One region of the Microcoleus sp. K4-B3 genome, then DNA from elsewhere that is predicted to be linked to it. Evidence: riboswitches for the same ligand, from Rfam matches in the RefSeq annotation. Region 1 holds a riboswitch; the other holds the start of a gene.

Region 1 (15,755 bases):
CAGCTTGAGTCGCGTCAAAAGTCGTTGCGGTTCGCCAATTCACAATTCCTCCCCAAAGCTGGCGGGCATTTTCTGGGAAACGGCTACCGGGATTAGTTTCAGGATGCCAGGGAACGGGCAAAACAAGCCCGTCAACGTCTTTTTGTCCGTCTTTTAAAGTTTGAAAGGTGTAGAGCGTAGTGCTGCCGTAGAGTGGCAATTTGCCTCGATTGATGCGAGCCAGAGAGATGGCACGGTCAATGCGATCGACGTGGGGTGCTACCATCAATCCTTGTGCACCTTTGCTGACAGCATCGGCGAGGGCTTTGTCGGGATTAAAAGATGGTAACGAAAAGTCGCAAACAGTGGGAACTAATTTGCCACCAGCAGCAGTAAGAGAGGCAACAAATTCATCTTTAAATGATATGTTATCAGGTGCTTGGGAGTCGTAACAAACCGCTATATTAGTTTGGCGTTCTGTTTTAACTGCATATTCTGCTAAGGGAGCAGCCATTAAGCTAATATTGGGTACTGTCCGAAAGATGTAGCTGCCAAATCCTGATAGATTATTTGCAAAGCTAGTCGGTGTCACCATTACCAGTTTTTCTTGCTGATATATCGGAGCAGCTTCGAGAGATGCGTTGCTAGCATTGTGTCCAATTACTGCTAGTATGTTTTGCTCCTTTGTTAATGCTTTGGCAACTTCTCTGACCACTTCGGGACTGTTGTCATCGTTGACAATTTCTACTTGCAGTTTTGCCCCATTGATGCCACCGCTAGTATTGATTTCATCCTGAGCTTGGGCGACACCCCGGAGGATTTCTTGGGCGACATTGGGGTTGCTACCAATGGGAACGCTGACAGCAATTTTTAAGGAAGAACCATTGCTGGCTTTGGCATTATTCAAATAGATAATGGTTTCCGGGTCGTTGCGATTTTGTTGCAGCGATTTCTGAAAATATTGGGCTGCAGCTTGGTAATTTCCCTCAGCAAAAGCTTGAACTCCTGCTTGTTTCTCGGGCGTTGTTTGGGATGTCAGCAATATCTGATTTCCTAAACTGATACGATTGGCGATCGCTCCCGATGCGCTCGTTGCCGGTGTAGATGTAGATGTAGGTGTATTTGAAGTTTTGGCTTTCAATAAACCGGGAAGGAACTTGTAGGCGCCAAACCCAATTAAGCCGAGGGCAATAATAAAAACAATGGGTGGCGGACTGTTTCTTTTGTTAGTATCTTGATACATGATTTTTTCTCCTTATTTTGATAGTGTTTGGAGGCCGAACCTCTGGGTAAGTATTCCCAGCAGAACCTGAGAAGAGAAAATTCCATCTAAACCTCACTTTCCAAGAAGTCCCCAATAGAGCAGGCCCCAAAGTTGGAAAACCTGCTTTGCTTCCTCGTCATAGCCTTTAGTTTTGAAAATAGCCTCTGCCTGTTTTAGGTGGCTTATTGCTTGTTGTTTGTTTTTTGTTTGGTCTTGGTTAAGCAAAGCCGATGCCAAGCTGATGTGAGCATCAGCATCATTGGAGTCACTTCTAATTGCAGTTTCCCAGTGGACAATCTCCTCCTCTATAGTCTCCCATTGAAGTTCTTCGCTAGAATTTTGTTGTCTGGGAAAGCCTTCAAGACCGTAATTTTTGATATTCAGAAATGTCGCAATGACTTCGGCTTTTTTATGCTTGTCTCCCAAACCAGTGCTGAAGTATGAAGTTAAAGGCACAGACCGCTTGCCTGACTCCAGCACCAGACATACACGATACTTGATACTCTCACTATCCTCAATCTTCTGTATTTCCACACCTGAAATATCTTGAATCAGGTGTTTGACCACTTTGGTTTTGAAAATGAGTGGTTGTTCCCACTTGAAAGTCAGATGACCGAGATTTTTATCAAATGTAACGATCTCAATCTGTGAGAATATCACCAACATCAAACCAATTACAGCAAATAAATAAAGGAAAACACTGCCGGAATACCAACCAAAAGGCAAACCAAATGCCAAAAAACTACCCCCAACGAATAGATTCATCCAAAATGCCGCCGTCTCTCGCAGTTCCAGCTTGTCTGATGTTTGTTTCATGATTTTATATTTAATCAATTTCAAGGTAATGTTATTAACATAATCAAACAAGCCCAAGTGAAAGTCAATTCATTAAATTCATTAATTAAGTTCATAAAAGTCATATTTGTAATAGCTGTTGTAAAAAGTGCGATCGCCCTTATTCAAATCCTGCCCGCTAAACTAACGAGAATACGAAAATTATCAACAATAGTCCTGGACGCGCGGGTAGTCAGAAACCGGGTTTTTGGCGAGAATACTTGGTTACAACCCGCAGATTCAGTAAAAACCCGGTTTCTTTGCTTGTGATGCGTAACTCCCCTTGATATTAACCGCCACCGCCACCGCCACCACCACCGCCACCACCGCCACCGCCACCACCGCCACCACCACCGCTGTCATTGCTAATGACTGGAATTACTGCTTCGTACTCGTTATGGTAAGAGCAGTGTCCACAGTGGTGGGTAACTTGCTGCTTTCCTGAACGGCTAGTAGTTGCAGGAATCAAAACTTTATAAGTTCGTTTGAGATTGAACGTTTTACACTCAGGGCAGCGTCGATTTGCAATGGATGTGATAATTCCTAAAGCTGGAAAAAGTCCGAACAACATTAGAAAAAAAATGGGTCCTAGGTCTATGGAAAAGCCTTCTTCTCCCGGAGAAGATTGAGATTGGTTGCCACTTTGTTGCCAACCAGGTTGAGGTATATTCAGAATTGCCTGGGGAAATGCGATTTGTACTTCTAATTCTTGTTGGGGTTGAATAGGCTGACTTGCCACAAACTCAAATGTTTTAGGATCTACTTGACGCGGAACTGCGGCTGTACCAAAATTCGTAAACGAGAGAACTTTCCCTGACAAAGCTTCTGGTAATTGCACCGTAACTTTTCCCCTATTAATCGGAGCTTTGCGACCCGCTGCAATGGCTTTCCAATAAACTAGAGTATTCTCACCATCTACCTGCAATCCGCCTAGCACGCGATATTTGATGACAAAAGTATGTGATTCTGGCGCTTTTAATTGATGTTGCCAACGAATCCAAAGTTCATTGTTTTCAATCCCCGTGCTACTCGGAATTATTTGATTATTTTCGGTAACGGTCACATCTTTAATTTCATCTACCTTACCTAAAGGAATATAGCGATATCGTTCAGTGTTGTAGTCGGCTGCGAAGACATATTTTTGCTTTTCCGTAACTAACATATCTCCGTTGGTCTGAACGTCGATTGTGACGTTGATGTTATCCCAGTAAAACGGTAGTTGTTGGGCCCGTGTCTGAGTGACTGTGACCAGAAAGACGGTCAAGGAGGTCATTAAGAAACAAAGTATTTTTTTGAACGGCCATTTGTTCATAATATAATTCCTACAAGAAATCTATTGATGACAATCATTCAATAGATTTCTTGTAAGGTCAATTCATAAAAGTCATTACTTTAGTTCATAAAAGTCATATTGATAAAATGAAGCTTGGGATGGGCTTCGAGCTTGGACGGGCTAGAAGCCCATCCCACAATTTATTTAGAATTGCTAAGGTGGTACACATCTAATTTTGACAATCCTATTGACTGGTTCCTAGGCTCTGCCTGGGAACCGATTTCCAGAGGCTCTGCCTCGCGTGGCGAATGGGAAATTGGAGGCAGAGCCTGCGGTTCTGCCTTACCAGGCAGAGCCTGGGAACGAGTAATTTAATGTTTAAATAGCACGTTTAACAAAGTTAAAATTGTACACCCAAACACGGCTTCAAATATATATCTTCGCGAAGGTTTATAAGGGTAAGAATTCCAAACGCGCAGTTCTCCATTAAAGCCGCGCGAGGCTAAACTCAACGAAACTTGACGGTAGCTTTCCAAAGTTCGCTGAAGCAATTGCCCGATTAAAATGCTTAAACTGCGCATTCCCAGTTTCCAAGTGCGGTAGCCACAGCGCGAGTTTTGTGCTATCCAAAGTTCATCGGCGATCGCCAATAAGCTAAAAATAAACCGATACATTAGTAATAGCAGTTCTGTGACTAACTCTGGACACCGTAATTGTCTGAGAATTTGCAAGGTTTCGGTAAATGGAACCGTCAAGAGGATGAAATACATACAACTTGTCGATGCGAAGGCGCGAACAAATAGCAAGCTCACTTGGTATATTCCGGTGCGGCTCACATACAGATAAAAAGTGCCGATGCTAATGCCCCAACCTTGCCAGATATCCCAGTGAATTGCGGGGATACGATCGCCCGCAACCGCACCCATCGCCAAAGCAGGCAAACTTGTCAGCAAAAACATCAACGGTAGCGACAGCAACCGCAAATACAGTTTCCCCGGAATGCCCGCATAGACGACGATCCAGACTGCCAACCAAAGGGCGATCGACAATTGGACGATCGCCCCAGAAACTAGAGACAGAATTAAAAGGGCGATCGCAAATGATAACTTGTGAGCTGGCGGCAACCCGCGCAAGCGATTGGTATAAGCCAGACTATCAATCTGATGGTTCATTCCGACGATTTACGATCGGACTGCTGCCGAGATTGCGATCGGCCTTTATACAACCCAATGACGTACCCCACTACGCCAGCCCCCATCGCCGCTTGAGACGCAAACAATAGACTTGAAATTTCTCCGCTAGCCGGCTCAAACAAGTGATTGAACCAAGGTTTATAACCCGGTTGAATTTCCGTAATTGCTTTCTTAGCTTGGTCATCGGAACCCCCGTATTTACCCCGCACAAAAACTAAAGGAAACGCTGCCAGAACAATCACAGCACCAGCCAACAGCCAATTTTGCCGCGAAGTAGATTGGTGATTTTTTGTAGGTTTTTGATTCACCGCTTATGACTCCTGTCTCAATAATTTCAAAGTTTCTAACTCCGGCTTCCCGTAAGAATGCAGCCAATTCCAGACCAATAGAGTCAGCAATCCCTCACTGATGGCTAGGGGTACTTGAGTGATAGCAAAGATGCCAGCAAACTTGAGAAACGAAGCCATAAAACCGCCACTGGCTGCCGGAAAAGCTAACGCTAATTGAATCGAAGTCGTCACATAAGTCAGCAAATCTGCCAAAGCCGCAGCACAAAAAATTGCCGCCCGCTGGCTACCAGTTCGCAACAGCAATTGATAGATAAAATAGGCAGCGAAAGGGCCGACAATCGCCATCGAAAACATATTCGCTCCCAGCGTTGTCAAGCCACCATGTGCTAACAGTAACGTTTGAAACAACAGGACTAAAGCCCCCAGTACAGCCATCACCGAAGGGCCGAACAAAATTGCACCCAAACCGGTACCCGTCGGGTGAGAACAACTCCCCGTTACCGAGGGAATTTTTAAAGCAGAAAGCACAAAAGTAAACGCACCCGCCAAAGCAAGCAATAGTTTAAGTTCCGGGTGTTCTTTTGTAATGCGAGTAATTGAGCGCAAACCTACTGCAAAAAAAGGCAACGCCACCATCCACCAAAATGCAGCCCATTGCACCGGCAAAAAACCTTCCGAAATGTGCATAGCTGCAGCGGGCGTTGCCGATCCCAGGACAATATAACAACTCAAGCCAGCCATCAATCCCAAGCTGACCAATTTCCGATTTCTGGCCTTCACGCTGAACCTCGCAGATGAGACTATGTAAATTAACACATCGGCGGGCATCCTGACTCAGAAAGCGACATGACTTTCATTACAGTTGCGGGACAGCGCCGGACTTGCACCGAACTTTCCCCGTTTCCTCTAACGGCTGCTCCCCATTAGAACCGACTGGTTAGACATAGTTTAGTCGATCGCGTAAGTCTCAGCAAATCTTTTACAAAAATTCATTCAGATTAACTCAGTCGAGATTACCTATCTTCTTCGTTCTATTCTTTCTCTTCCTTCGCGTCATAAGCGACGAAAGCGGTTTCTTAAATAAATATTCTTTTAGTATTTATAAAGTAGTTTGTAGCCCGATAAACAAGTATCGCAAAACAAGTAAACGCTATAATCTTAGTGAGTTTTGAGGAAAGCCGCCATGTTAGATTACAAATTCCCGAGGCACTGGCCCTCAGCCGATGAACTACCAGACTCTGATGAAACGCCTGTGGATAACGAACTGCAAGAATTAATACCAGGATTGCTAAAAGCAATATTGCTCATGCTTTGGGCAGAACGCATGGACTGGTTTTTTGGCATAGATATGGGTATTTATCATCACCCTGACGAACCGCCCATTGTCCCAGATGCTTTCTTAGGTTTAGGAGTAGAAAGGTTTTATGATGAAGAATTGCGTCCCAGTTACGTGCTGTGGGATGAAAATGTTTTGCCGACTTTTGTGCTGGAAGTAGTTTCCCCAACTTATCGTAAGGAATACAGCACAAAGTTGGAGGAATATCAAGCTTTAGGCGTACTTTATTACGTCATTTATTCTTCCCGCCGCCGTCGTAAACCTCATTTGGAAGTACACAAGTTAGTCAATGGGAAGTACGAGTTACAGCCAGGAAATCCAGTTTGGATGCCTGAAATTGGTTTGGGGATTGGTTGTGAAAGGGGAAGTTATTCTGGGGTGACAAGGGAGTGGTTGTATTGGTATGATGCCGATGGAAAACGTTATCTGACTCCTGAAGAACAGGTGAAAGAATCCGCGCAGCGCGCCCAACAGGAATCGCAGCGCGCCCAACAAGAAGCCCAGCGCGCCCAACAGGAATCGCAGCGCGCCGATCGATTGGCTGAACGTTCCGATCGACTAGCTCAGCGATTGCGAGAGTTGGGGATAGATCCTGATAATCTGAGTTGATGGCAATCAAGATCACCAGACTGACCGACTCTAGACGCTCTGAAACCGGGTTTTTCAACCGAGATCGATCGTCCTCAACGGAGGATTTTCTGGAAAAAACCCGGTTGCTGCCTCCAGAAATGTGTGAATTTTTATCGCAAAAATCAGGAAATATCGAGCTAGATTTGGGAAAAACAGAGAGTTGGACGGCAAACATTGAGATCCAGCTCGAAAAGATGAAAATCAGGAGAGGTTATTAAATAATGGTCATGGATCTGCGTTCTTACGATGTCATCTGTTTTGGTGATGAAGTTCCAGGAGTTCTAGCTGTTATCTCTGCCTCTAGAGAATATCTTCGCCGAACAAAGCGTTATCCGCGAATTCTACTGATGTCGAAAGCAAGCTTGCAAGAAGGAATTGGCGGACATTTGGTAAGAGGCGGTCTTGCTTATTTAGATAGAAGTCAGATTAGTGAAGAACTTCAACAATCTTTAAAGTTAGATATGTTTGGTTCACCGGCGACAATCTATAAAGAATTTTTACAAAAATCCGGCGTTAAGGCAATTGCACTTGACCCCCGCAAAGCTAGTGCAGCGCTGAAAGAAATGCTGGTACAAGCTGGGGCAGATCTCCTCAGCAAAGTAGAAATTAAATCAGTTAGTAAAGAAGGTCAAAAAATTGCCAGTATAACCACCTCTCAAGGCGTAGTTTATGCCGGCAAGCAATTTATTGATGCCACTGTCAATGCCGAATTAGCTCAAGCTGCTGGTGTGAGAAAGCTGAAAGGATTTGAAACATTTGGTCTGCCTAACTCAGAACTTCCAGTCACCCTCGTTTTTGAAACCCAAGGACTCAGTGTAAGAGCACTGAAAGAACTCGATTACATTTATCTAAAACGCTTCACAAACCTGGCCGATTCAGAGAGTCAAAAATTTTTGCTGTACGCTGCCGACAAGGATGCCAAACTAGCAGAAGAACTCCGGCGGGAAATGACTGATACTAAAGGCAATCTCAAAACTCTGTGGGCGGGTAACGATTACATCGATGTTCACTCGCCGGCTCTGTCTGTAGCTTACCACTCCTTCAGAGGAAGAAAACTATCTTTTTCTGAAACTGGCATAATTTTAGATGAGGGAAATATAGCAATACTTCCAAATGAAAGACTTTCGTGGAATGCGCTTTTATTCGCAGTCACCGCCAGCGAAGCGGAAGCCTTAGCTAGAAGCGGGAGCAAACCCACGGCTAATATGCAAAGAGAGATGTTATTTGTTACGACTTGGCTGAAGAGTTTGGGGGCTACTTCTGTTACTTATGCCTCAGAGCTTTATATCAGACACGCTGGCAATGTGACGGGAGTTGTAGAACCTTTAACTGGCGCACAAATGCTGTTAGGTGGCGTACCAGCTAGTGAGGCACTGGCAACATTTAGCTATCATTTTGATGTACGGGGAGGCATCCAGGGTATTCGCGATAAAGCAACTCGTCTAGGATGGTTGAAAAGTCTGAGTTTTAAACACCCTATCTTTAATGTTGGCATCCGCCACGCATTAATTAAAAACGTTCCTAACCTGGCAGTGGTCAGTCCGTGTTCTGGATTTGAAGGGTTTGCCTGTTCTGTCGGTAGAATTGTTGAATTCAACGCCGCAGTTGGTCAGGGTGTGGGTATCGCTGCGGTTAATGCCATTCTAAATAACAAAAATATAGCCGATGTATCTAACCGAGAAGTGAGACAAGTTCTCGCCCAAACAGGCCAGTTACCTAAAATTTTTGGAGCTCCAAATAATGGTGATGCAATGCTATTGGCGCAATTCGAGACTCTTGCCAGTTCGGATGCTATTGCGTAATAACAATTTCAATAAACAATGCAATAGTAGGTTTTGCCAGTGGAACGAAACCCTACACAAAAGTTTTTAGCCAGAAATGAATGAAATTGGTATTAGTATCAAATCCGGTAGCATCGGAATTAATATTACCCACAGCTTTCGAGACGGCGCCGTGCCCTTTCCTGACAATTAATCCGGGTAGGGAAACGGCACTGCCGTTTCCTCTATATTATCTCGCTCGTGCAACCGGAAACGATATAATATTAGGTCCCCTCGAACGACAATAATCACGTTGGTTTGTAGTGAGGAATTTCATCCTCATAAAATTCTGAGAACTTCCATCGTCACTACAAACCTATAACGGTGATATTACCGCAAATTATATAATATCTCGATCGCCTGCACTGAATTATTGTGCTGCGCCCCACTAATCTGTTAACAACTTTTCAACTTGAGACTTCGCTTGATTTTTCCAGCTTGCTTTCCCGCACAAACAAGAAAAGCGGGAAAGCACATGAAAACGAAACAAGCACACCCAGAAGTATGTACAGCCCTACAAAACTTATATCCAATCGTTTTGACTCAGCGTACATCCAAGTGCTTCCTGCTACAGTTGCGATCGACAAATCTAAACTTACCGATTTCGCAGCAAGATTACCCGAACTCTCGTTTACAAAGTCGAGCAAGCCAGCATTGCTAAAAAACTGCAAATTATAGTACCAAGGCAGCACAAGCCCCAGAATTGATAGGATGAGATAAATGATTCGCTTAACGCTCATAATTACCCGACCTGTTCTTCGATCGACTGTATTACCCTAGTCGCTAACAACCAATCCTTACTTTTTCTGCGGGCACTTCGGATGAATCCCCCCCTGCAAACAAATGTAAGCAATTTGACTTTTATCTAAATTCTTAGCCTCCGCAAAATCAACTCCTAGGAATCGACCCGATTTACTCCCGGTCGGACTTTGAATAAATTGCTCCGAAGCTGGCTTGCCCAGAAACACAGCGCCTTTAAAATTCGCTCCCGCTAAATTCGCGCCCCTAAAATCAACCGAACTTACCTCCGCATTCCGAAAATTCGCATCTTGCAACCGAGCATCTCTTAAATTCACGTTGGCGAGTTTAGTCGAACTCAAATCGGCATTTTGTAAGTTCGCGCCGCTCAAATCAGCACCGGACAAATCAGCACCTTGCCATTCCGATTTAGACAAATTTGTCAAGGACAACTGAGCGCCTTGAGCCTTCACTTTGCCCAAACGTGCACCTGACAAATCCGCTCCAGACAAATTCGCGCTTCCTATATCTGCACCAGTAAAAATTGCATTTTTTAACTGTGCTTGCTGCAAATTTGCTCCAATTAAAATAGCACTGCTGAAATTAGCTGAGTTCAAATTGCCGCTTGACAAATTAGCTTTGTTCAGGACAGCGCGCACAAAAGTAGTCCGGTTCATTACAGCACTGTTCAAAGACGCCCCGGTCAAATTTACTCCTTCCAAATTAGCGCCGCTCAAGTCAGAAACCCAATCGTCAAATGTAGCCGGACGCCTGTCTTCGCCGGTGCCGTAAAAGCGAGAACCCTGAAAGCTGGCATTGGTTAAATTGGTATTTCTCAACTTAATTCCCGACAAGTCAACTTTGTTTAAAACTAAAGTAAACTGAGACGGGCCTGCGGGACTTTGAGCTAAATCCGTGCGGCTCAGATCCGCGCCGTTGAGCTGGCTGCTATACACTGTGAGAATTTTGCCGATCGCCCTTTGTACTGTTCGCTGGCGGGCGGCCGCTAACTCGCGTTCCGGGGCCTTGCCGCCAAAGCGCAGGGAATCGAGATCGTTGCTGAGGGCTTGATTCAACCGCTGCAACTCAGGCAAAGCTTTCGGCCCGCTACTGACTAAAGCTTGCTGGATCGCGTCCAGCATGGCGCGGTTGTCTTCTTGAGCGAGCAAATCCGCTAGCAGCGGTACGGCGCGGGAGTCTTCCACCGCCCCCAAAGCCAAAATAGCCGATCGCCTGCCCGATGCCCCGCTAGCCGATGTGGGAGACAATTTGTTGACTAAAGCTACAAATAATTCGTCGTTCCGCTGCCGGGAATCCCGCATATTTGCTTGACTTTGAGTGTAGATAAGAGTGCCGACAAACAAAGTTAAAATCAATCCCGCGCTGCCGATGGTAACTATTACTAAAGTTGTGCCTGGGTGTTGGCGCATCCAATTCCACAAACTGGCATTTGCTTTCAGGCCGCTTTGTGGAGTCACAACCAAAGCCGCAATCTGCGCGTCTTCCTCAGTCCAATCTGGACTCTTGACAGGATTGTCAGACAGTTGATTCGATCGAGCGTTGACGACCAAAGTATTCGCGAGGCGATCGTGTCCCGCTTGCCGTTTGTAACGCCACGCAACCGCGCCGTCTGCGAGCACTGCCAAGCCGCTCAGCCCCCCTAAAATCAGCAAATCAGGAAACGCACCGCTCAAGCGCCAAATGCCGTAAGCGACGCCTAGAGGCACTCCCCAGCGCCCCAAACTTTCGCGAATTAGCACTTGCCCAAAACCCGGAGGAGTACCCGACGCTGTGACAACTTTGACCCCGAACCAGCGTTTGGGGATAGTTTGACCGGTTCTGGCGAGCAAAAACAGTTGCCACCCCGCTAAAACTACCGGTGCCAGCAGCGCCCCTGACCAGAATAGATTAGTTAGGGGTGCGACTCTGGGGCTGCGATCGCGCACGGGTATGCCCAAAGTACGGGCGACGGTTTCGGATGCTGCTGCTATGGAGGAATTGAGCGGCACGGTTTGAGATTCCTTGTTGACCAATGCCCCGATACTGAAGGGAACTAGGGCGCTGGCGGCAATTAACGAAATTTCCACTGCCCAAGCGCCGCACCTGCGAACCAGCAGTGGCATTTGCTTGGATTGTGTTTGCCAAGACGGATCGGGTTGATTGATGCCGCTGGGCGCGGTGGGGTTAGCCATATTTAGAAATTCCTATTATTTGTCGTTAGTATTTGAGGACTGGGGGGAAATTGCCAATTTATACGCTATGTAGATTAGCACTCCGAGAACAGCAAGAGTCATCAGCGCTGAAATTAGCTGTACGACGCTATTGAAGACTGTCAGGACAATTATCGCTCCGACGGCAAAGGCTGCCACCTGTCCCGGTTTGGGGAGTCTTTGAAACTTGTCCAGTAATTGATTGTAGAAGGTTTCGAGGGCCTGATAGCTCTCTGGATTTTGTTTGATGAGTGGCGATCTTTCTAGTTTAGCTTTTAGTTCTCCGAACGCTTGCTGCCATTTGAAGTTATTTTGAGGATTCATAAAAAAATTCGGGAGTTAGTTTAGATTAATGTGTTCGGAACCGCCATTATCCCCTACCGTCAAAGAACTAGAATAAATGCCATTGTGTGAGGAAACATGAAGATCCATTATCCGGGCGATCGCGGCAAACAGTGGTTTAGCCAGATCGTGACCCTAGCCTTGGCAATGATTTTAGCGGATGCCGGTGCCCTTCGGAGCCAACCGCTACAAATTGCTCCGGGATTTCCCGAACCGCTGGGAGTTTCTGGAGTTTCCGGCGGCCCTAACAATAGCGGCGACTGCGGTTTTGTCTCCCAAGCACCAAACCACGTCATCGAAGTAACGCAGGATTTGCCTTACTGGCGGATTGCAGTACAAACCGCTGGAGCTCCGAGTTTGATGATTCAGGGGCCGAGGGGGCGTTTCTGCGTGCTGCCGGCGAATTCTGCTGCGGGGAATGTAGAATTTTCCGGTTATGGGGACAAGGGGACTTATGTTATTTTTGTGGGCGATCGATCTCAAGGTCAACACCCTTACTCTCTCTCTATTTCCCAAAAGCGAAATTAACCATACAACGGGATTAGGACGCTTGCTGTCAGAAAATGGCTTTTTTGCGATCGTAAATAAGCCTGAGTTGTGACAGCAAGTCCGGGGAATAGGGATTTCATATCAATTTTGTATTTGGTCTTTAACCCACTGGCGAAACAATCTGAGAGTTTGACTCGTGCCCGCTGTTTGACTTTCTTCGCAATATTGAGAAATAGCTGCAATAATTGGCAGATTGGGAAAAATCAGACTAATTTCCGATTCAACATATTTCCCATCTTGAAGCACATTAATCTGAAGCTTGTTATTTTCATAGCGCCAGATTTCAGGGACTCCCAGAGCTTCGTAAGCGTCCAGTTGAGTCTTGGAAGTTAAATCGACTTCAATTGCTAAGTCAGGCGGCGGATCTACAGTTAAGTCGATCCGTTTTTTGCCAATCATTAGAGCGTGATTCTCAATGTAAAAACATTCATCAGGTTCAATTCCTTGTAACATACTTTTTCGCTTGAAAGTGGTCGAACCAAATGGTTCAAAGTCGATTTCTAGTTCCTCAAACAAAATTTTCACTAAATAACCAATAATGATTTTAGCTTTCTCGTGTTCTGGTAGTGGCATCCTAATCTCCAACGTTCCTTGACTGTAAGCTATTCTAGAGCCACGGTGTTCTCCCAACTCTTCTAAAATTGCTTCAAATTCCTGCCAGTTGACATCATGGAACAACACTCTATGTCCTGGGGGTACACTGATTTGCCTTAATTGCAGCGTTACCATTTCAACCTCCGATTTATTTAAGTTATAGAGCTAAAAACCTGCTCAACAGTCAGATTAAGTTCCGGGAAGGCAGACGAAATAATAGTATCGGACTCTCGGAACTGGCTAACCTGGTACTCGCCATCAACCAACTGGTAAATCGATACAGTAGGTTGTTTGGGATTACCTATGAACCGCCGGCCACCCAAAGCAGCATAGTCAACAACCCAGTATTCCGGGATACCCAATCTTTCATACTCAGCCACTTTTACCAGGTAATCATCTTGCCAGTTAGTGCTAACTACTTCGACAACAAGCTTGACAGAGCTACCTTGAGAAATAACTGATGATTTTTTCCCTAGTGGCTCTGAAATTAAGGCTGTTTTGTCTAAGACTATGAGATCTGGCTGGTAGCCCGTGGTCGTTTCGGGAGGTCTGACAAAATAAGTTGACGGTGTTACATAAGGAAGATTTAAACGGTCAATTTCTACGTTGATTTTGCGGATCATAAAACCTGTAACTTCCTCATGGTCGCCATTTGGGTTCATCTCAACTATTACTCCATTGCGGAGCTCGAAACGTCCTTTTCCATCTGGATACCATTCTAAAAATTCTTCAAATGTTATCGATTTGATTATGGTTTGAATCATGAAAAATTCTCCTTTCATATAACCATGAATAGTTCGCAGTGAGGAATTGAGTCCTATAATAAAGTCAATCAGAGTTCAAGTCCTTACTACAAACAACTTTTTTAATGGTAATTAATAGAACATGATATCACATATTAATTAGGTAGGTGTAATAATGTCAGCTAGAACCCTGACTTGTTCAATAAGTCGGGGTTCTGGGTGTGAGGTTTAAATTTTTTGCTGCTTGTACAGTTCCTTAAACTTGCGCTGCTGCTCGTTGTGGTCTACGATCTGAGAGGGATAAGGAAGAAGTCGGCGTTCTAAAGACGAAAGATTTCCTGTTAGCAAAAGTTTAGTATCAACTCGGCGCAATTCTGGAACCCAGTGCCGAATATATTCCCCTTCCGGGTCAAATTTTTGAGCTTGACTGGCGGGATTGAATATTCGCAAAGGTTTCGAGTCCATGCCGCTGGATGCGCTCCACTGCCAGCCGCCGTTATTAGCAGAAAGATCGCCGTCTATCAATTTTTGCATGAAGTATTTTTCACCCCACTGCCAGTTAATAATTAAATCTTTGGTGAGGAAGCTGGCGACTATCATGCGGCAGCGATTGTGCATCCAACCTGTCTGATTTAACTGCCGCATTGCCGCGTCAATAATAGGATAGCCAGTTTTGCCCCGACACCAAGCTAGAAAGAGTTTTTCATCGTTCTCCCACGGAAAGTCTTTGAATGCTGGACGGTAGGGGCCGTCTGCTAGTTCTGGGAAGTTATACATGGCGTGTTGGTAAAATTCCCGCCACGCTATTTCCTGTTGCCAAGTCTGGATGCTTGTGCACGCTTCTTCGCTGCGGCAAGTTTCCATTACTATCTGGGTAGCTTGCCAAACCGTGCGGATGCCAATTGCACCAAATTTGAGGGCGGCGCTGAGTTGGGATGTGCCGTTAATTGCGGGGAAATTGCGCTGTCCTTGATATTGGTAAATTGCGATCTCGCAAAATTCTTCTAATTTTTTTTTCGCTGCATCTTCTCCGGGTTCTATTACTAATGGGTTTTCCCAAATAAATCCTAAACTAGAGGCAGTTGGCAGTGTTTCAATTGCACCTGCTTGGTTAGCGAGTTCTTGTTCTTCTGCGGTTAATCCGGTCATTAATTCCAGATAAGTTATCGGCAGTGTCTCTACTGGTTGGGCTTTGGGTTTGCTGTTCCATTTTTTCCAAAAGGGTGTATAAACTGTGTAGGGAGTCCCTGTACCGCTGCGAATTTCATCTGGGGCGTGCAGGACTTGATCCCAGAAATTTTGAACTTGAATTCCTGCTTGTTCGAGGGCGCTTGATACGGAACGATCGCGCTGTTTTGCGTAGGGTTCCACATCCCAGTTCCAAAATACTGCTTTGGCATTTATAGCTGTTGCTAATTTCGGTATTCCTAGACTCGGGTCATCTTGAATTATCAGCAATTGGCTGCCTGCTTCCCTGTAACGCGAGGAGAGTTTTTGCAAGCAGCCGATCATGTATGTGACTCTGGCTGGCGCTACGTCATCGCGATTTAGGATATTGCGATCGAGACAAAAAATCCCAACTACTTTAGGGCTTTGCTGGCGCGCTGCTGCCAGTCCGATGTTGTCAGAAATACGCAAGTCGCGGCGGTGCCAAAATAAAATTAGATCGGACATTTTTTTGATTATATTTTAACTTCATACATTTCGCCATAGGGTGCGCCGAGGCGCACCTTACCGCTATTTCAACGATCTGTTATCTGTCACTCACATATCGGATTTACATCAAAAATGGACGTGCCAAGAAAAAGCTAGAAATCGATTTTGCATCAATTGGTTCCCCAGCTAAAATAGCTTTTTCTAATTCTTCAGGAGTGAATAGAACTGTTTCCATGTCTTCATCATCGTCTTGTGCTGGTGGCTTTTCCAGTTTTTCCAAATCTAGGGCTAAAAAAGCATAAAT
Region 2 (15,755 bases), on a different contig from region 1:
TAGGTTTACTTGCCTTCGCAATTCTTGCAGGCGGCTTGGCAATGCTATTTGTAGGCATGGCATCGTTCCCTAAAGAAAAATAACCATAATTGATATTATGTGCGATCGCACGCCCCTAATAAAAGTGTTTGTAGTGAGGAGTGAAGTCCTTATATAAATCTGAGGAATGAAGTCCTAACTACCAACTTAAAACGGTTATTTTCCAGGACACGATCTGAATAAATATAGCAGCATTCAATTTTAACATTCGCAATTGACTATCATGCAAACTACCGAAAACACCGTCAAAATTGTCCTGGAGCCGGGGAACTTGCGGCGCGTTCACCATATCGCTTTAAACGTGCGCGACATGAAAGCTTCCCGCTACTTCTACGGTACAATTCTCGGTTTGCACGAACTCACAGGTGCAGAAATCCCCGCAACTTTAACAGAAATGGTAGCAGCCGGTAAAGTCGCTAATTTCGTCACCCCAGACGGCACTGTGATTGACCTATTTTGGCAGCCCGACTTGGAACCGCCAAACCCTGACCCGGAGAAGGCTTTTACTCGCGCCAACCACTTAGCCTTCGATATCGAGCCGGATTTGTTCGATCGCGCTCTGGAAGTGCTAAAGTCAAATCAAATTGCGATCGACAGCGGCCCCGTCACTCGCGCTACAGGACGCGGCATTTACTTTTACGATCCTGATGGATTTATCATTGAAATCCGTTGTGATGCAGTTTAAACAGTTGCTATCGGGCTGGCGGTGCTCGGTGCGCACCATACATTTACTATTTTGATCGGGGTGTTCCGCGCGCACCCTAGGTTTAGAGTTGTTTTATTTTCCGTCTTTGCTAATAGATTGCTTCGGCCAAGTAAACCGAAAAGTTGCTCCTTTACCTTCGGCAGATTCTAGGGAAATAGTACCCCCTTGACCTTCGACAATTTTCTTCACCAGCGACAAACCAATGCCAGTATTTTCAACTTTATCGCGAGCTTCCAAGGTCTGAAAAATTACAAAAACTTTATCGTGATATTCAGGAGCAATCCCCGGCCCGTCATCCTCTACAGAAAACTCGTAAAAATCATCTAACTCTTTAACCGATATTTTTACGTGACCGGATTCACATCGATTGTGCTTGATGGCGTTGCTAATTAAATTAGAAAAAACCTGCTGTAACGGCAATTTTTCGGTCACAAAAGTTGGCATTCCCGGTTCAATTTTAACCTCAAATCCAGACGGCGGCGCCAACGAATCAATAATTTCTGCTAATAACTTTTCAATTTGTACAATTTCTGAAGGCATTTGAATGCGTCCGACGCGGGAATATTGCAGCAGTCCCTCAATCAAACCTTCCATGCGGTGAACTCTGCCGCGCAGCAGGTTCATTTGGTGCAGAGTATCCTCTGTCATCGAGTCACTGAGGTCTTCTTCTATCCAACTGCTGAGATTTGCGATCGCCCTGAGCGGCGCTTTCAAATCGTGAGAAACTACATAAGCAAACTGGTCTAATTCTTGATTCCGCTTTCTCAAAATACTTGTCGTTTGAGCCAGCGTCTGCGCCGTCCACCTCAATTCTTGAGCGCGCAACCGCAACGATTCCTCAGCTTGTTTGCGTTCCCTAATATCTTCTACCACACCCATCAGAAATTGACTGCCATCTGGTTCTCGCAGCAGCGAAACCGTTAAGTTTGCCCACACCAACTCTCCATCTTTGCGGACGTAGCGCTTTTCCATACCATAATGTTCAACTTCTCCTGCTAACAATTGGCGCAAAATTTCCTGTTCGCTTGCCAAATCCTCCGGCCAAGTAATCTCCTGAAATCTTTTTTCCATCAATTCTTGGCGGGTGTAGCCCAAAATCTCGCAAAGTTTTTGATTGACTAACACAAATTTGCCTTCCACAGTCTTTTGGGCCATGCCCACTGCCGCCTGCTCAAAAGTAGCGCGAAACCGCTGCGCGCTTTGGGCTAAAGCAATTTCTGAGCGCTTGCGATCGCTAATATCGTTGCTGATTTCCAAAATAGCCACTGGTTGATCTTGCTCGTCGTGCTGCAGAGTCCACCGGCTGGCCACCGTTATTTTTGTCCCGTCTGCCTTGGTGCGTACCAGTTCCCCTTGCCAAGAACCCCGCTCGAAAAACACTTTTTGAATTGCCTCGAAAGGTTGCGTCCATTCTGTTTGCAAAAGCTCGTGAATATTTTTTCCTATTGCTTGCGACTTCCGCCACCCGTAGAGCCACTTCGCCCCCAAATTCCAATAAGAAATCGCCCCGTTCAAGTCGAGTACCGCGATCGTATCGTTCGCCAAATCCAGCATTTGCGCTTGCTTGCGCAGAGTTTCCTCAGCTTGTTTCCGTCCTCTGGCATCGCGGCAAATCGCAATAAACAAGTGTTGATTTTTCAGACGCATTTCGCTGACAGCCAACTCCATCGGAAACTTAGTTCCGTCGCTGCGAATTCCAACTGTTTCTTGCTGGTAAGTCTTCAGCGCAGTATCGGGATTTAACACAAAATATTCGATCGAATAATCCCCCGCACTGCTGTACGGCTGTGGTTGAGCAATCAGTCGCCGCAGGTTGGAGCCAATTATTCGAGAGGCTTTGTCGCCAAAAATTTTTTCTGCTGCCCTATTAAAAGACTCAATATTTCCCCGTTCGTCCAAAGTAATAATCCCGTCAGCCGCATTATCTACCACAGCTTGAATACGAGTTTTACTTTCTTGCAAGCCAGCTTCCCGCTTCCTCAATTCCTTATCTAAACTATCAAATAAATACCAGGAAGCCCCTGCACCCAAACAGCCGAAAAGCAAACCAGCAACTTGCACAAAATTAGTGAAATCTATCAAATCCCGTCTTTGCAGATCTAGAGCTTTCTGGTATGCTTCACCGGCATCAGCAAACGCATTAATTTTTGCGCGCAGGTTATCCATTTTCAATTTGCCTTGAGCGAACACCTGAATTATTTCCGGCGACTGCACCCTTGTTGCCGAATTATCGAGCTTATTCAAAGTGTTTTGCAAGTAATTTATTTGCTGTTCGCTACTTTTTTTTATATCTTCAAGTCGCTGAGTTTGCAGTTGATTTCCTTGAACCATAACCTTGAGTTTAGCCAGCAGCAGAGGCAAACTCTTCTTGGCTTCTAAGTAGGGTGAGAGAAATTCGCGGCGCTTCGTCAACCCGTAACCTCGAATGCCCGTTTCCGCATCCACCACGGTTCTTAACAAGCGGTTAGTTTCCTCAAGTATTGCCCTATTAGTATCTGCTCGCTTTCTCATCTTTAGGCCGCTATCCCGAAGCCCTGCAATTGCTATCAGCGAAGCAAACAGACAAATCACGGGGATAGTAATGATGACTGTTCCCCGCTGGCGAATTGGTCGGTCTGTCCATACAAATTGGACGCAGCGATCGAGCAAATACTTCACGGATATTGAAGGAGAAAGTTTGCTGCCAGTATATCGCTTTTTGGCAATTTATGCTAGGGATAAGTTCGTTTTTTTTGGTTTGACGATCGCCGGGGACTAACCGTGGAAACTAGATTAGACCCCTGCTATACCTACCTGCTGAGACTAACAGCAGATTTTTTTGAACGGTTTTTAAACGGAGACAAGGAGAAGGAAATGCCTTTTTTCGGCAGCGAGACAGCAGGAGAACCAGAAACGAGCCTTTCTGCTTTACCTTCGTTTTCGCCTTCGGCTTTTGCTGTCAAACTAGAGTCTGTTTCGCAAGCGTTCTGAACATTTGTAACTACAGTAGTCCACCTGCCTGTAGCGGGATCGCGATAACAAGTGAAAGGATTTATTTTTAGCGGTTGACTGCAAGGTTTAATCATGTAGATGCACTCCTTTGATTCTCAGAACTTGCGCACTGCTTTCAGCAGCAGTGCTATCTCGCCAGTAGAAACAGCAGTATGAAGGCAAAAAGCAGAATTGTGTTTCTGTGCCCAGAGACCTTTGATAATTCCTGATTTCCTGTTAACTTTTGCCTTCTACTGGTTACCGACCATAGCATTACTTTTACCAAATTGCCTTTCTGCAAGCAACCCCCCACCCCCTTAATCAGGTTGAGGTGCGACTTGTGAATGCAGGGAGGCGCCAGATCCTGCCTGCAGGACAATTTTGGGATAATACAGTTATTCTAGGCTGGTAAAAAATGCTACTGTGTGATCGGCAACAGAGATCGATCGCGATCGGTGTCACAATTAAAAAGGGAATTGGGGCGTTGCTGATTAACGGTATGAACCAACTTTTTTCGGAAGTTACAAAACTCACCATACTTGGCTGATGGCAATTGGGAACTATTCAATTCATCCCTGTATTAAGCAACGCCGGAATTGGTAATTGGTAATGGGGAATTGGTAATGAGGGAATTAGTAATCGGGAATTATTCCATCTCTTCCTTTCCTTAAATCCGTTAAATCCCGTACACAATCCGTTGTATAACTTGATTCTAACTAATATTAACTTTTGCCTTTAATTGAACAGTAAAAGTAGAGCCAACACCAAACTGACTCTCAACAGTGATATCGCCGCCCATCATCTGGCAAAACAAGCGGCTAATGGCTAATCCTAAACCGGTGCCGCCGTACTTGCGAGTAGTTGAAGCATCCCCTTGAATAAAAGGTTGAAACAAACCATGCTGCTGTTCTGCCGACATCCCAATCCCCGTATCGGATACCTGCAAATAAACCGAATCGCTGCCGCCTGCTGATTCGCGAGTCGCCCTCAACAGAACGGTTCCACCTTCGGTAAACTTCAGGGCATTCGAGAGCAAATTGAACAGAATTTGCCGGACTTTAGTCAAATCTGCATACATCACTCCCAAATTGGGAGAGCAAGAAACTTGCAATTGATTGTGATTTTTTTCGACCAAAGGGTGCAAAGTTGCAACGACTTCTTCTATTAAATTGCCGAGGTCAAATTTTTCTAAGTAAAGCTCCATCCGACCCGCTTCTATCTTAGAAAGGTCGAGAATATCGTTAATTAAAGTCAGCAAGTGTTTGCCGGCGTTATAAATTTTTTGGGTATCCGGAAGTATCTCTTCGAGTCCCGATTCCAATGCTTCTTCTTGTAGCATTTCGCTGTAACCGATAATCGCGTTGAGCGGCGTCCGTAGCTCGTGGCTCATATTGGCTAAAAAAGTGCTTTTAGCTCTCGAAGCTGCTTCAGCTTTGTGTAAGGCTTCTTGCAAAGCTATTTCGGCTCTTTTGCGCTCGGCAATTTCGATGCGGAGCAGTTTATTGGCGGCGGTGAGTTGAGCGGTGCGCTGATCGACGGTCATTTCTAGCTGCGCTTTGGCTTTGGAGAGTGCTTCCTGAGCCCGCTGGCGCTCAAATCCTTCGATCGCCAGCGCTACCAAATTTGCCAAAGAATCGGCGAATGTGCGCTCCTCCAGAGCCCACTGGCGGGGCGCGCCGATATGTTCGAGAGAGAGGATACCGACGATCTGGCCGCCGAGCCTAATTGCTACATTTAAGATGGATGAATTTGGCTTGTTGGCATCTGGCAGCACAGCGGAATGTTCGGCTACCGAAGATGAGGGGTACAAATTTGTTTTTAGAGAGTTTTGAGTCTTTGGCACAGGTTCTAAAGCTTTGTCCGATCGCACATTTTCCCCCGGTGCGTCGCCTTCAACATCTAATATTGAAAATTTTAAATCGCTTGCCGATATGGACTGGTGGCTCAAATGATTCTCGCGGGTGCGATCGTACAAGTCGAGACAAACTAATTTGAGGTTGGGGATTGTAAATTTAGAACGATTGACCGACTCGTGTTCCTCTGGGGCGGCCGTCTCTGTATCGATTGATTCTGTTTGGTTGTGGGCGAGCGCTCTCTCGGTAAAATTTAGCTGAGGATCGATCGGGTAGCGAGTTCCAAATCTTCCATGGTTGTAAAGCCAGACGCTGACTTTTTCCACATCCAAAGTGCGGGCGGCAGCCTCAGTAATTTCGCGAATTCCCACATTCAGCGCACCGCTGTTGAGAGTCCTCTGCCGACCTAGCTGCAACAAAGCCAAACTCTGGCGGCGGAGCCGCTTTTCGCTCTCTTGGAGGGTTTGTTCTGCTTCCTTGCGCTGGGTGAGGTCGTACAAGGCGCACAATGCCGTCTGCTGACCGTTAAACAGCAGCGGCTCAACCGAGATCATCACCCAGAAAGGGGTGCCGTCTGACTTTTTGCAGTGGAGTTCGTAGTTTTGGAGGTGTCCGTCTTTAGCAATTGCCTCAAGTACCTTTGGGCGATCGCTGGGGTTGAAGTAAAAGTCTGGAGTGCTGCTGCCGATCAATTTTTCTAGGGGTATGTTCAGGAGAGAAGCCAATTGAGGGTTCGCATACAGAATTAAGCCGTCACAGAGGCGAGAAACCAATACCGGAACGGGAGTTGCCGAGGCGATCGTCCGAAACTGCTCTTCGCTTGAACGCAGTGCCAACTCAGCTTTGCTCAGCAAGTGAGCTTCCATCGTATCCGAATGTTCGGTGGTAGTCTCCAGCATAATTTCTAGGTCAGCCTTTTCGCGCTTCAAGTTTTCAAGTTCTGCACTCAGCTGCTGAACGTCCAAAAGTAGCTGTTCTGTCGATGGTTCTTCCTGCATAGCAATTGAAAATTGGTAATTTTTAGTTGATTTTGAAGTTTTTTACGGTTTTGTGCTAGCTTAACTATGACTTATTCCAATTAACTTCAGCCACCCTCATCCTGGTTCCCGGACTTAGCTTGGGGTTCATCTTTTTTACCTTTTTCTCTACTATTCCAATTCTAAGTGCAAGGAAGGCATCAGCCGTTGCAAGTTCTTCAGGGATTTTCTCTGCCAGGGGATCTGTTTAGAGCCTTTTATGGCGATTTGAATATTTTTTTGCTGGCGCACTTTGATAATAAATTTTGAGACAATATTAATTCCCGAACTATTTAAAAATTCTAGCTGTCGCAAGTCTAGAGTAACCGTGTTTGGCGAGGATTCAGCCACTTCGTTGAGCAGATCGACGATCGGCGCGTATTCTTCCACCTGGCTGAGTCGGAACGAGCCGCTGCAGGTCACTGTTTGGGTATCGCCATCGTAGCGGAGCGTGTAATCTTTGGTCTTAATCTCCATACTTTTCTCGGTTGTGGGTTGTTAGCGGTAAAGGGGCTTTGGGTGCGGGAGCGAGGATTGAGCTTCAGGCTAGCACGATAAAAATTCGGCCGTTTGCCGAATGCCTTTGCTGGTGTAACTTGTAATACATATACTGCTAACTGTAGCATTGCCACAGGGCAGTTATGAGTTATTTTGGGATTTATCAGTTGTGATACCAGTTGGTAAAAAGAATGCAACTGTTGACTAGCTCTCTACCCTGGTAGTCATTAGTCATTGCCAATTACTCAATTATTCAATTATTCAATCGAAAATTTTAGCAGTTGTGGGGCTGTAGGAAACCAGCTTTTGCTGAAGTTCCGAGTTATCAATTCAGTTCTTTTTCTCAATTTAGTATTGACAAATTCACCAAAATGTGAGACAAATTTCACATCTAACCCAGCAGTGAGTAGGAGAATATTTAATGGCAATTTCACAAATTACAGAAAAGCTTTTGGCTGCTAAAAAAGCTAAGGGAATTAGTTTTGCAGATTTGGAAAAACTTTTGGGGCGCGACGAAGTTTGGATTGCCGCGGTTATTTACCGTCAAGCAACCACATCTGAAGATGAAGCAGAGAAAATTGTCTCGGCTTTGGGACTAGATGGCGAGACGGCTGCGGTTCTTTGTGAACCTCCGTTAAAAGGTTCTTTGGAGGCCTCGGTTCCGGTCGATCCTCTGATTTATCGTTTCTATGAAATTATGCAGGTTTACGGGATGCCGCTCAAAGCAGTGATACAGGAAAAATTTGGTGACGGGATTATGAGCGCGATCGACTTTACTTTGGATGTCGAGAAAGAAGCAGACCCAAAAGGCGATCGAGTGAAAATAATTATGTCGGGAAAATTTTTGGCATACAAAAAATGGTAAGCCAGTCTTGCTTTACCTTCAAGTGAAAATTAAAAAATTAAAATTTGGTCGAATGACTAATGACTAATGACTAATGACTAAGGCCTCAAAAGTGTTAACTTAGAAATAGAGATCGCGAAGCTTGACTCCGCCAAAAAAACGGAGACAAGCCCCCGACTTAAGTCGTGCAGAGCCCCAAATTTTAGACCATAGTTCAGCTCCAAAATTCATCTGTGGAGTAAATCTAAAATCTAAAATCTAAAATCTAAAATCGACTGACTGGCTTGGGTGTCCGATCGGGAAACCTTTCTAGGGCAGAGCTAAGGTCGATCCCGCGGCAACTTCCCCAGTCGAAACAAGCAACCGCAACCGTAAAGTAAGAGGCAAATATGTCAAAATATGACTCCCATCTGAGATGCTCCTTTTGCGGCAAGTCGCAAGAGTACGTCCGCAAGTTAATAGCTGGGCCCGGGGTCTACATTTGCGATGAATGCGTGGAACTGTGCAATGAAATTTTAGAGGAGGAGTTCTTTGACTCCAGTAAAACAATTGGTCAACAGATTCCCCAATCAGAGGTGCGAGAGTCTCAGGGACAAGGAACGCGGCGCCCGGGTCGATCGAATAAATCGAAAATTGTTTTAGCTCAAATTCCGAAACCGACAGACATTAAGCAGCATTTAGACAACCACGTTATCGGCCAGCATTCAGCAAAAAAAGTTCTTTCTGTAGCAGTTTACAACCACTACAAGCGCTTGAGCGTTGACCAAGCTAAAGATAGCGACAAGTCTTCCCCTGACAGCGATGTAGAACTGCAAAAATCCAACATCCTGCTAGTCGGGCCGACAGGTTGTGGCAAAACTTTGTTAGCGCAAAGTTTGGCGCAAATGCTCGAAGTCCCGTTTGCGGTAGCCGATGCGACGACGCTGACAGAAGCTGGATATGTCGGCGACGATGTAGAAAATATTTTGCTGCGGCTGTTGCAAATGTCGGATTTTGATGTCGAATCGGCGCAGCGCGGCATTATTTATATTGATGAAATTGACAAGATTGCTCGCAAAAGCGAAAATACTTCGATTACCAGGGATGTATCAGGAGAAGGAGTGCAGCAAGCGCTGCTAAAAATGTTGGAAGGAACAGTGGTTAACGTGCCCCCGCAAGGAGGCCGCAAACATCCTTACCAAGATTTTATTCAAGTTGACACGAGCAAAATTCTATTTATTTGCGGCGGTGCTTTTGTCGGTTTGGAAAAAATAGTTGAACAGCGTTTGGGTAAAAAATCCTTGGGCTTTATTCAGCCAACAGAAAGCGACAGCAACTCGACTTTGCCGGCCAAAGACAAGCGGGCCGCTGATATTTTGCAGCAGGTACAGCCGGACGATTTAGTCAAGTTTGGTTTGATTCCTGAGTTTGTGGGGCGGATACCGGTGGTAACGGTGATTTCGCCGCTGGATGAAGCCGCTTTGATGCAGATATTGACCGAGCCCCGGAATGCGCTGGTGAAGCAGTATCAAAAGCTGTTGAAGATGGACAGCGTGGAATTGGAATTCCAGCCGGAAGCGCTGCGGGCGATCGCCCAGGAGGCCTACCGCCGCAAAACCGGCGCGAGAGCTCTCCGCAGCATTTTAGAGGAGTTAATGCTCGATGTGATGTACGAGTTGCCTTCTCGCAAGGATGTGGCTCACTGTATGATTACTCCTGAAATGGTCGAGAAGCGATCGACAGCTGAATTGCTGTGGCATCCTGCTTGGCACAAACAGCACGAAACTGCATAATTTGTAATTTGTAAGGTGCCGATGCCACACCCTACAAACTACTAAACAAGTACCCAGATTTATCCCTGGGGTCGCTTTCTCCAATCTAAAATCTAAAATCTAAAATCGATTGACGGCAAGTGCGGTATGATGTGACTTCGCGATCGGTTCTAGCGGGGAGCAGCCGTTAGAGGAAACGGGGAAAGTTCGGTGCAAGTCCGGCGCTGTCCCGCAACTGTAATGAAACCGTTGTGGTTTCTCAAGTCAGAATGCCCGCCGATATCTAAATCACTTTTGAACGCATCTGCGAGGTACGGATGATGGATGGAATTAATGCGGCTGTACGCACAAAGCACAGTCTATTTGTTTGCACTGCTTGCGCTAGTGTTTGGAAAAACGGCAAGCGCGAAGGTAAAAGCGGCGGTCAACAATTCATGGAAAATTTGTCGCAACTCGCTAAAGATTGGGAGTTTTCTGATAAATTTGAGATTCAAGAGGTTGAGTGCATGAGTGCTTGCAGTCACTCTTGTGCGGTGTCTTTTGCTGCTGTTGGAAAGTACACTTATCTGTTTGGCGATTTACCCGCAAATGAGTCAAAAACTGCGGAAGCTGTACTCGAATGTGCGGGTCAATACTATGCTAAACCAGACGGTTTGTTGCCTTGGTCTGAGCGTCCTGAAGCTCTGAAAAAAGGTGTTTTAGCAAAGATTCCTCCGCTGGCAAATTAGATAGGTTTGTAGGAGGGACTTTAGTTTTTTCCTTCTCGTTCCCAGGCTTTGCCTGGTAACGCATACGCAGAGGCTCTGCCTCGTATTAAAAGCGCTCCTTTATTCCAGCGAGGCAGAGCCTCTTGATCGGCATTCCCAGGCAGAGCTTGGGAACGAGATATCTCACCACTAAATAAGCAGAAAATTATCAATGCACAAAATTCCTGTTACTGTCATCACTGGTTTTCTCGGTAGCGGCAAAACTACCTTAATTCGCAACTTATTGCAAAATAATCAAGGTCGCCGCATTGCTGTTCTGGTTAACGAATTTGGCGAAATCGGAATTGACGGAGAACTGCTGCGCGATTGCCAAGTTTGCGACGAAGAAGAAAATGTCAGCAGCAATATTGTTGAACTAACAAATGGTTGTCTTTGCTGCACTGTTCAAGAGGAATTCTTGCCGACTATGCAGGAATTGTTGAAGCGCCGAGAACAAATTGATTGTATCTTAATTGAGACTTCTGGCCTCGCACTTCCTAAACCTTTAATTCAAGCTTTTCGCTGGCCGGAAATTCGCACGGGTGCTACTGTAGACGGTGTGGTTGCTGTTGTCGATTGCGAAGCTATTGCTAGCGGTACTTTTGTCGGTGATATCGATGCTTTGATGGCACAGCGGCAAGCTGATTCTAGTTTAGATCACGAAACTCCGATCGAGGAATTGTTTGAAGACCAGTTAGCCTGTGCCGATATGGTACTTTTAACGAAGGTCGATCGCGTAGATGCGGAAACTCACCAGAAAGTCCAAAGCTGGTTGCAGCAAGAGTTGCGTCCGAGTGTGAAAATTGTGCCCTGCAAAGGTGGCGAAATTAACCCTGATGTGCTATTGGGATTTAATGCGGCGGTTGAGGATGATTTGGAGTCTCGCCCGAGTCACCACGATGCTGAGGAGGAACACGAACACGATGATGATATTAACTCGACTTACTTTATTGCCGATCGCGAATTTGAACCTGAAGCTTTGGTGAAAAAACTGCAATCCTTGATGCAGCAGGAGGAAATCTATCGGATTAAAGGGTTTGTGGCGGTTCCCAAGAAACCGATGAGGATGGTGTTGCAAGGTGTGGGTTCGCGGATAGAATATTTTTACGATCGTCCTTGGCAACCTTCTGAACTCCGCCAAACCAAATTAGTGCTGATCGGTCGAGAGTTAGAGCGCGATCGAATTGCAGCTATAATTAACAACTAATTGTCATCTGAGAGGGGCGGGTTTATCGATATTTTGAATTGCAGCAAATATTATTGGTAAAACTCGCCCCTCCAAGCTCTCACGAACAATTTATTAACATTATTTAATATTGTGACGGCTGCCAGCAAGTCTGGTGTACAATAGCGATAATGGTTATCATTGTACAAAAATCGAGGTCAAGTATGGTGACTGCTGGGGCGATCGAATCAGTTCCTGTTACCGTTCTCACGGGTTATCTCGGTGCAGGCAAAACTACGCTACTGAACCGCATTTTAACACAAGAACACGGCAAAAAAGTTGCAGTTATCGTCAACGAATTTGGCGAAGTAGGCATCGACAACCAACTCATAATAGATGCCGACGAAGAAATTTTTGAGATGAACAACGGCTGCATTTGCTGTACAGTCCGAGGCGATTTAATTCGGATTATCGGCAACTTGATGAAGCGGCGAGACAAATTCGACCACATAGTCATCGAAACCACAGGTTTAGCCGACCCCGCACCCGTAATTCAAACATTTTTTGTAGACGAAGATATGCGGGAAAAATTGCTCCTAGATGCAGTTGTCACGGTAGTTGATGCCAAGCACATCTGGCAGCACTGGGACGCAGACGAAGCTCAAGAACAAATTGCCTTTGCAGATGTAGTTTTACTCAACAAAACAGATTTAGTGACGGAGGAAGAATTGGCAGAATTAGAAAAGCGAATTCGCGTCATGAATGCAATGGCAAAAATTCACCGCACCCGCAACGCTGAATTGGAGATGGATGCTTTGTTGGGCGTTAAAGCATTTGATTTGAACCGGGCATTAGAAATCGAACCAGACTTTTTGGGCGAACACACTCACGAACACGACGAAACAGTTACTTCCGTAGCAATAGTAGAATCCGGCGCTATTGACGGCAACAAATTCAGCGATTGGATTGAGGAATTGTTGCGGACTCAAGGGCCGAATATCTTTCGGACAAAAGGCATTTTGAATGTCGCCGGAGACAACAAGCGATTTGTTTTCCAAGGAGTACACATGGTGTTTGATGGCCGGCCGGATCGACCTTGGAAAGTCACTGAAACTCCGAAAAATGAACTCGTATTCATCGGCCGCAACTTAAACGAAAATCAATTGCGAGAGGATTTCCGTAAATGTTTGGTTTAACTGAAATCTTGAAGTATTTTTAATCAGCTTTTTAGGAACAGGCAAGATGCCTGTTCCACAAGAATAAACTTCATCTTTTGTGGAACGGGCATCTTGCCCGTTCTTAAAAATAGTGCAACATCTCAGATTCAATAAATATGGATAACAAAAAGACAAATAAAAGTGAACTAACCCTGCAATTTCACGCCAAAGCAATGCTGTCTGACTACGTAACTGCTGTTACTTGGTCGCCGGATGGTACAACTTTAGCAGTCTGTTCTGCTGCGGGCGAAGTGATGCTGGCGGCAGTAGCGGCAGTTAATGAATTGTCCTTGCAAACGCTACAAACTGCCACGGGTAAATCAGCCGATTGCTTGTCTTTTTCCCGCGACAGTCAATTCCTAGCTGCTGGCGGACAAGATGGAAAAGTGCGAATTTGGCGCGTTAATTCTGGAGAATTAATTGCTGATTTGGATAACCAGCGCGTCTGGGTTGATAAGTTAGCTTGGAGTCCCAACTGCAACCAGTTAGCTTTCAGTATGGGCCGGTACGTTCAAGTATGGAATGCTGAGGATAATGTTGTTGAAGTAACGCTGAATTTCGACTCCTCATCTATCCTCGATTTAGCATGGCATCCTATGGTTCAATATCTGGCAGTTAGCGGCTATCAAGGTGTCAAAGTTTGGCATGGCGAAGACTGGGACGAAGACCCGGAAATTTTATCAGTACCCTCTGCAACAGGTGCAATTGCTTGGTCGCCACAAGGGGAATATTTAGGTTGTGGCAATATGGACAATACTCTCATTGTTAATGAATGGGGCAATTTTGAACCCTGGGTAATGCAGGGTTTTCCGGGGAAAGTTCGGGAGTTAGCTTGGTCGGATAAAACTAATTCTTTGGGTGCGCCTTTGTTAGCTGCTGCAAGTTCTGAAGGTATTTCAGTGTGGGAAAAACACGCTGATGAAAGTATCGGTTGGGATTCCTGGGGATTAGAGGTGCATGAAAAAGTGGTAAATGCGATCGCCTTTCAACCTAGCACATTTTTATTAGCTTCCGCAGCCGCAGACGGTCAAGTTTGTTTGTGGTACGAAGCAGAACAATTGCTGCAAATTCTAGAAGGTGCAGAGGGCGGTTTTTCCTGTCTCGCATGGCATCCCGAAGGCCAGTTTCTTGCCGCTGGGGGCTGTGGAGGTGAATTGCTGGTTTGGTCACAATCTATGGGTGGCAAAGATTTCGGGCTGAGCAAGCTGTTATAAGTAGGGCGTTAAATTACTTTTTGCGTAAGTAAGCGTAAAAAACTTACAACAGATAGAGTGCGTCCAGGACTGTTATCCTCTCTTTCTTGTCAAAATCCCTTGACTGGGACTGAACAGCAAAGCTAGTAAAAATAACCCAAAAACAACTAATACAATTGCCGCCCCAGAGGGCATATTCAAATAATAGCTGAAATACATACCAGTCACGCTAGCTGTAATCCCAATAATTGCTCCCAATCCCATCATAAAATGCAGCTCTTTTACCAACAAATACGCCGTAATTCCCGGCCCGATTAATAGCGAAATTACTAACAGCGCCCCTACAGTTTGCAAACTCGCAACAATCGTCAGCGTAATCGCCGAAATCATCCCGAAATAAATCCAGTTTACAGGCAAACCGGACGCTTGCGCCCCCAGAGGGTCAAAAGTATAAAATAGCAGTTCTTTATAAAACATTTTAACCGTCGCCAAAATAATCAAAGTAATGACAAAAGTCTGCTGCACGTCAGCAGGCGCAACTGACAAGATATTCCCAAACAAAAACCCGTCTAAGTCTAATTTGGTGGTCCGCAACAGGCTAATCAAGGTGATGCTAATTGCTAAAAATGTAGATAAAATTAAGGCCATGACTGCATCAATTTTTAGGCGTGATTGCGATTGAATCCACGCCATAATCACGGCGCTGATAATTCCCGATATAAAGGCGCCGATCGAAATATTGAAACCTAAAGAAAAAGCTACTGGCAATCCTGCTAATACTGAATGGGCTATCATGTCAACCATCATTCCCATTTGCTGTACAATTAAGTAGGAGCCAACCACGGCGCAGAGAATTCCTAGCAAAATTCCGACGGCGATCGCATTTCGCATGAACTCGAATTGTAGTGGCTCAATTAGTAGGTTTAACATTGAATTACATCAATAATAGGATTTTTTAAAGCACAATCAACTGCACAGGCGGGACGCCCGTGCCACAATCAGCTTTAAAGATAAATCTTTTTTTGCTTAGGCAGCAACTAAACTTAAATCGTATCCATAGGCTTTTTGAATATTAGCGGCTGTGAGCACTTCCCGGCAGGAACCAGTCGCAATTAACTGCTTGTTGAGCAATAATAAATTGTCGTACTGTTTTAAAGTTTCGCCTAAATCGTGGCTGATTACTAGCAATGTTTTATTTTCCGCTTTGAGTTCGGCAAAAATATCGAAAATAATCTCTTCTGTTGCTTTGTCGATCGCGTTAAATGGCTCGTCGAAAAAGAATAAATCGGCTTGTTGGGCGATCGACCTTGCTAAAAAAATCCGCTGCTGCTGTCCGCCAGACAGTTCGCCAATTTGCCGATCGCGCAAATCCCACATTCCCACCCGCAGCAAAGCAGCTTTCACCAATTCTTGCGACTGCTTCGAGGGACTGCGAAACCAACCAGTCTGGACAGTTCGCGCCATCATCACCGCATTCCACACCGTAATCGGATAATCCCAGTCAATTTGCGATCGCTGCGGCACATAAGCCACCCGCGACAACTGTTGCTTCAGCAGCCGCCCCTGATATTTCACCAAACCCCGACAGGCCGGGATCAATCCCAGCATCGCTTTCACCATCGTGCTTTTCCCCGCGCCGTTGGGGCCGAACACACCGGTTAATTGCCCGGATTCTAAATGGAAATTCACGCTGTTGAGGGCCGAAATTCCGCGATAATTGACAGCCAAGTCTTGCACTTCTAACATAATTCGAGATT

The links. A riboswitch is a leader RNA that binds a small molecule or an ion and turns the genes downstream of it on or off. The one in region 1 is predicted to bind cobalamin.
Region 2: linked by a shared signal. The riboswitch ahead of QUA78_RS10400 (DUF1636 domain-containing protein) and the one ahead of QUA78_RS20650 (energy-coupling factor ABC transporter permease) in region 1 are both predicted to bind cobalamin.

What each region holds. Positions count from the first base shown of each region.
Region 1 covers NZ_JAUBSF010000053.1:26,039-41,793, reverse strand. The annotation lists gene QUA78_RS20680 (ABC transporter substrate-binding protein) at 1-1,222, opposite strand, end outside; gene QUA78_RS20675 (hypothetical protein) at 1,316-2,059, opposite strand; gene QUA78_RS20670 (DUF2207 domain-containing protein) at 2,367-3,389, opposite strand; gene QUA78_RS20665 (hypothetical protein) at 3,504-3,725, shown strand; gene cbiQ (cobalt ECF transporter T component CbiQ) at 3,722-4,522, opposite strand; gene QUA78_RS20655 (energy-coupling factor ABC transporter substrate-binding protein) at 4,519-4,851, opposite strand; gene QUA78_RS20650 (energy-coupling factor ABC transporter permease) at 4,855-5,574, opposite strand; cobalamin riboswitch at 5,636-5,782, opposite strand; gene QUA78_RS20645 (Uma2 family endonuclease) at 6,017-6,778, shown strand; gene QUA78_RS20640 (FAD-dependent oxidoreductase) at 7,021-8,601, shown strand; gene QUA78_RS20635 (DUF2834 domain-containing protein) at 9,027-9,359, opposite strand; gene QUA78_RS20630 (pentapeptide repeat-containing protein) at 9,417-11,549, opposite strand; gene QUA78_RS20625 (hypothetical protein) at 11,565-11,891, opposite strand; gene QUA78_RS20620 (hypothetical protein) at 11,988-12,437, shown strand; gene QUA78_RS20615 (Uma2 family endonuclease) at 12,540-13,187, opposite strand; gene QUA78_RS20610 (Uma2 family endonuclease) at 13,205-13,816, opposite strand; gene QUA78_RS20605 (FAD-binding domain-containing protein) at 14,024-15,469, opposite strand; gene QUA78_RS20600 (NUDIX hydrolase) at 15,573-15,755, opposite strand, start outside.
Region 2 covers NZ_JAUBSF010000016.1:86,658-102,412, forward strand. The annotation lists gene QUA78_RS10355 (VOC family protein) at 263-724, shown strand; gene QUA78_RS10360 (PAS domain S-box protein) at 818-3,256, opposite strand; gene QUA78_RS10365 (hypothetical protein) at 3,327-3,503, shown strand; gene QUA78_RS10370 (hypothetical protein) at 3,506-3,715, shown strand; gene QUA78_RS10375 (hypothetical protein) at 4,131-4,262, shown strand; gene QUA78_RS10380 (ATP-binding protein) at 4,428-6,566, opposite strand; gene QUA78_RS10385 (slr1659 superfamily regulator) at 6,717-7,061, opposite strand; gene cynS (cyanase) at 7,504-7,947, shown strand; gene clpX (ATP-dependent protease ATP-binding subunit ClpX) at 8,316-9,698, shown strand; cobalamin riboswitch at 9,826-9,972, shown strand; gene QUA78_RS10400 (DUF1636 domain-containing protein) at 9,995-10,405, shown strand; gene cobW (cobalamin biosynthesis protein CobW) at 10,596-11,630, shown strand; gene QUA78_RS10410 (GTP-binding protein) at 11,813-12,784, shown strand; gene QUA78_RS10415 (WD40 repeat domain-containing protein) at 12,922-14,019, shown strand; gene QUA78_RS10420 (metal ABC transporter permease) at 14,092-14,928, opposite strand; gene QUA78_RS10425 (metal ABC transporter ATP-binding protein) at 15,025-15,744, opposite strand.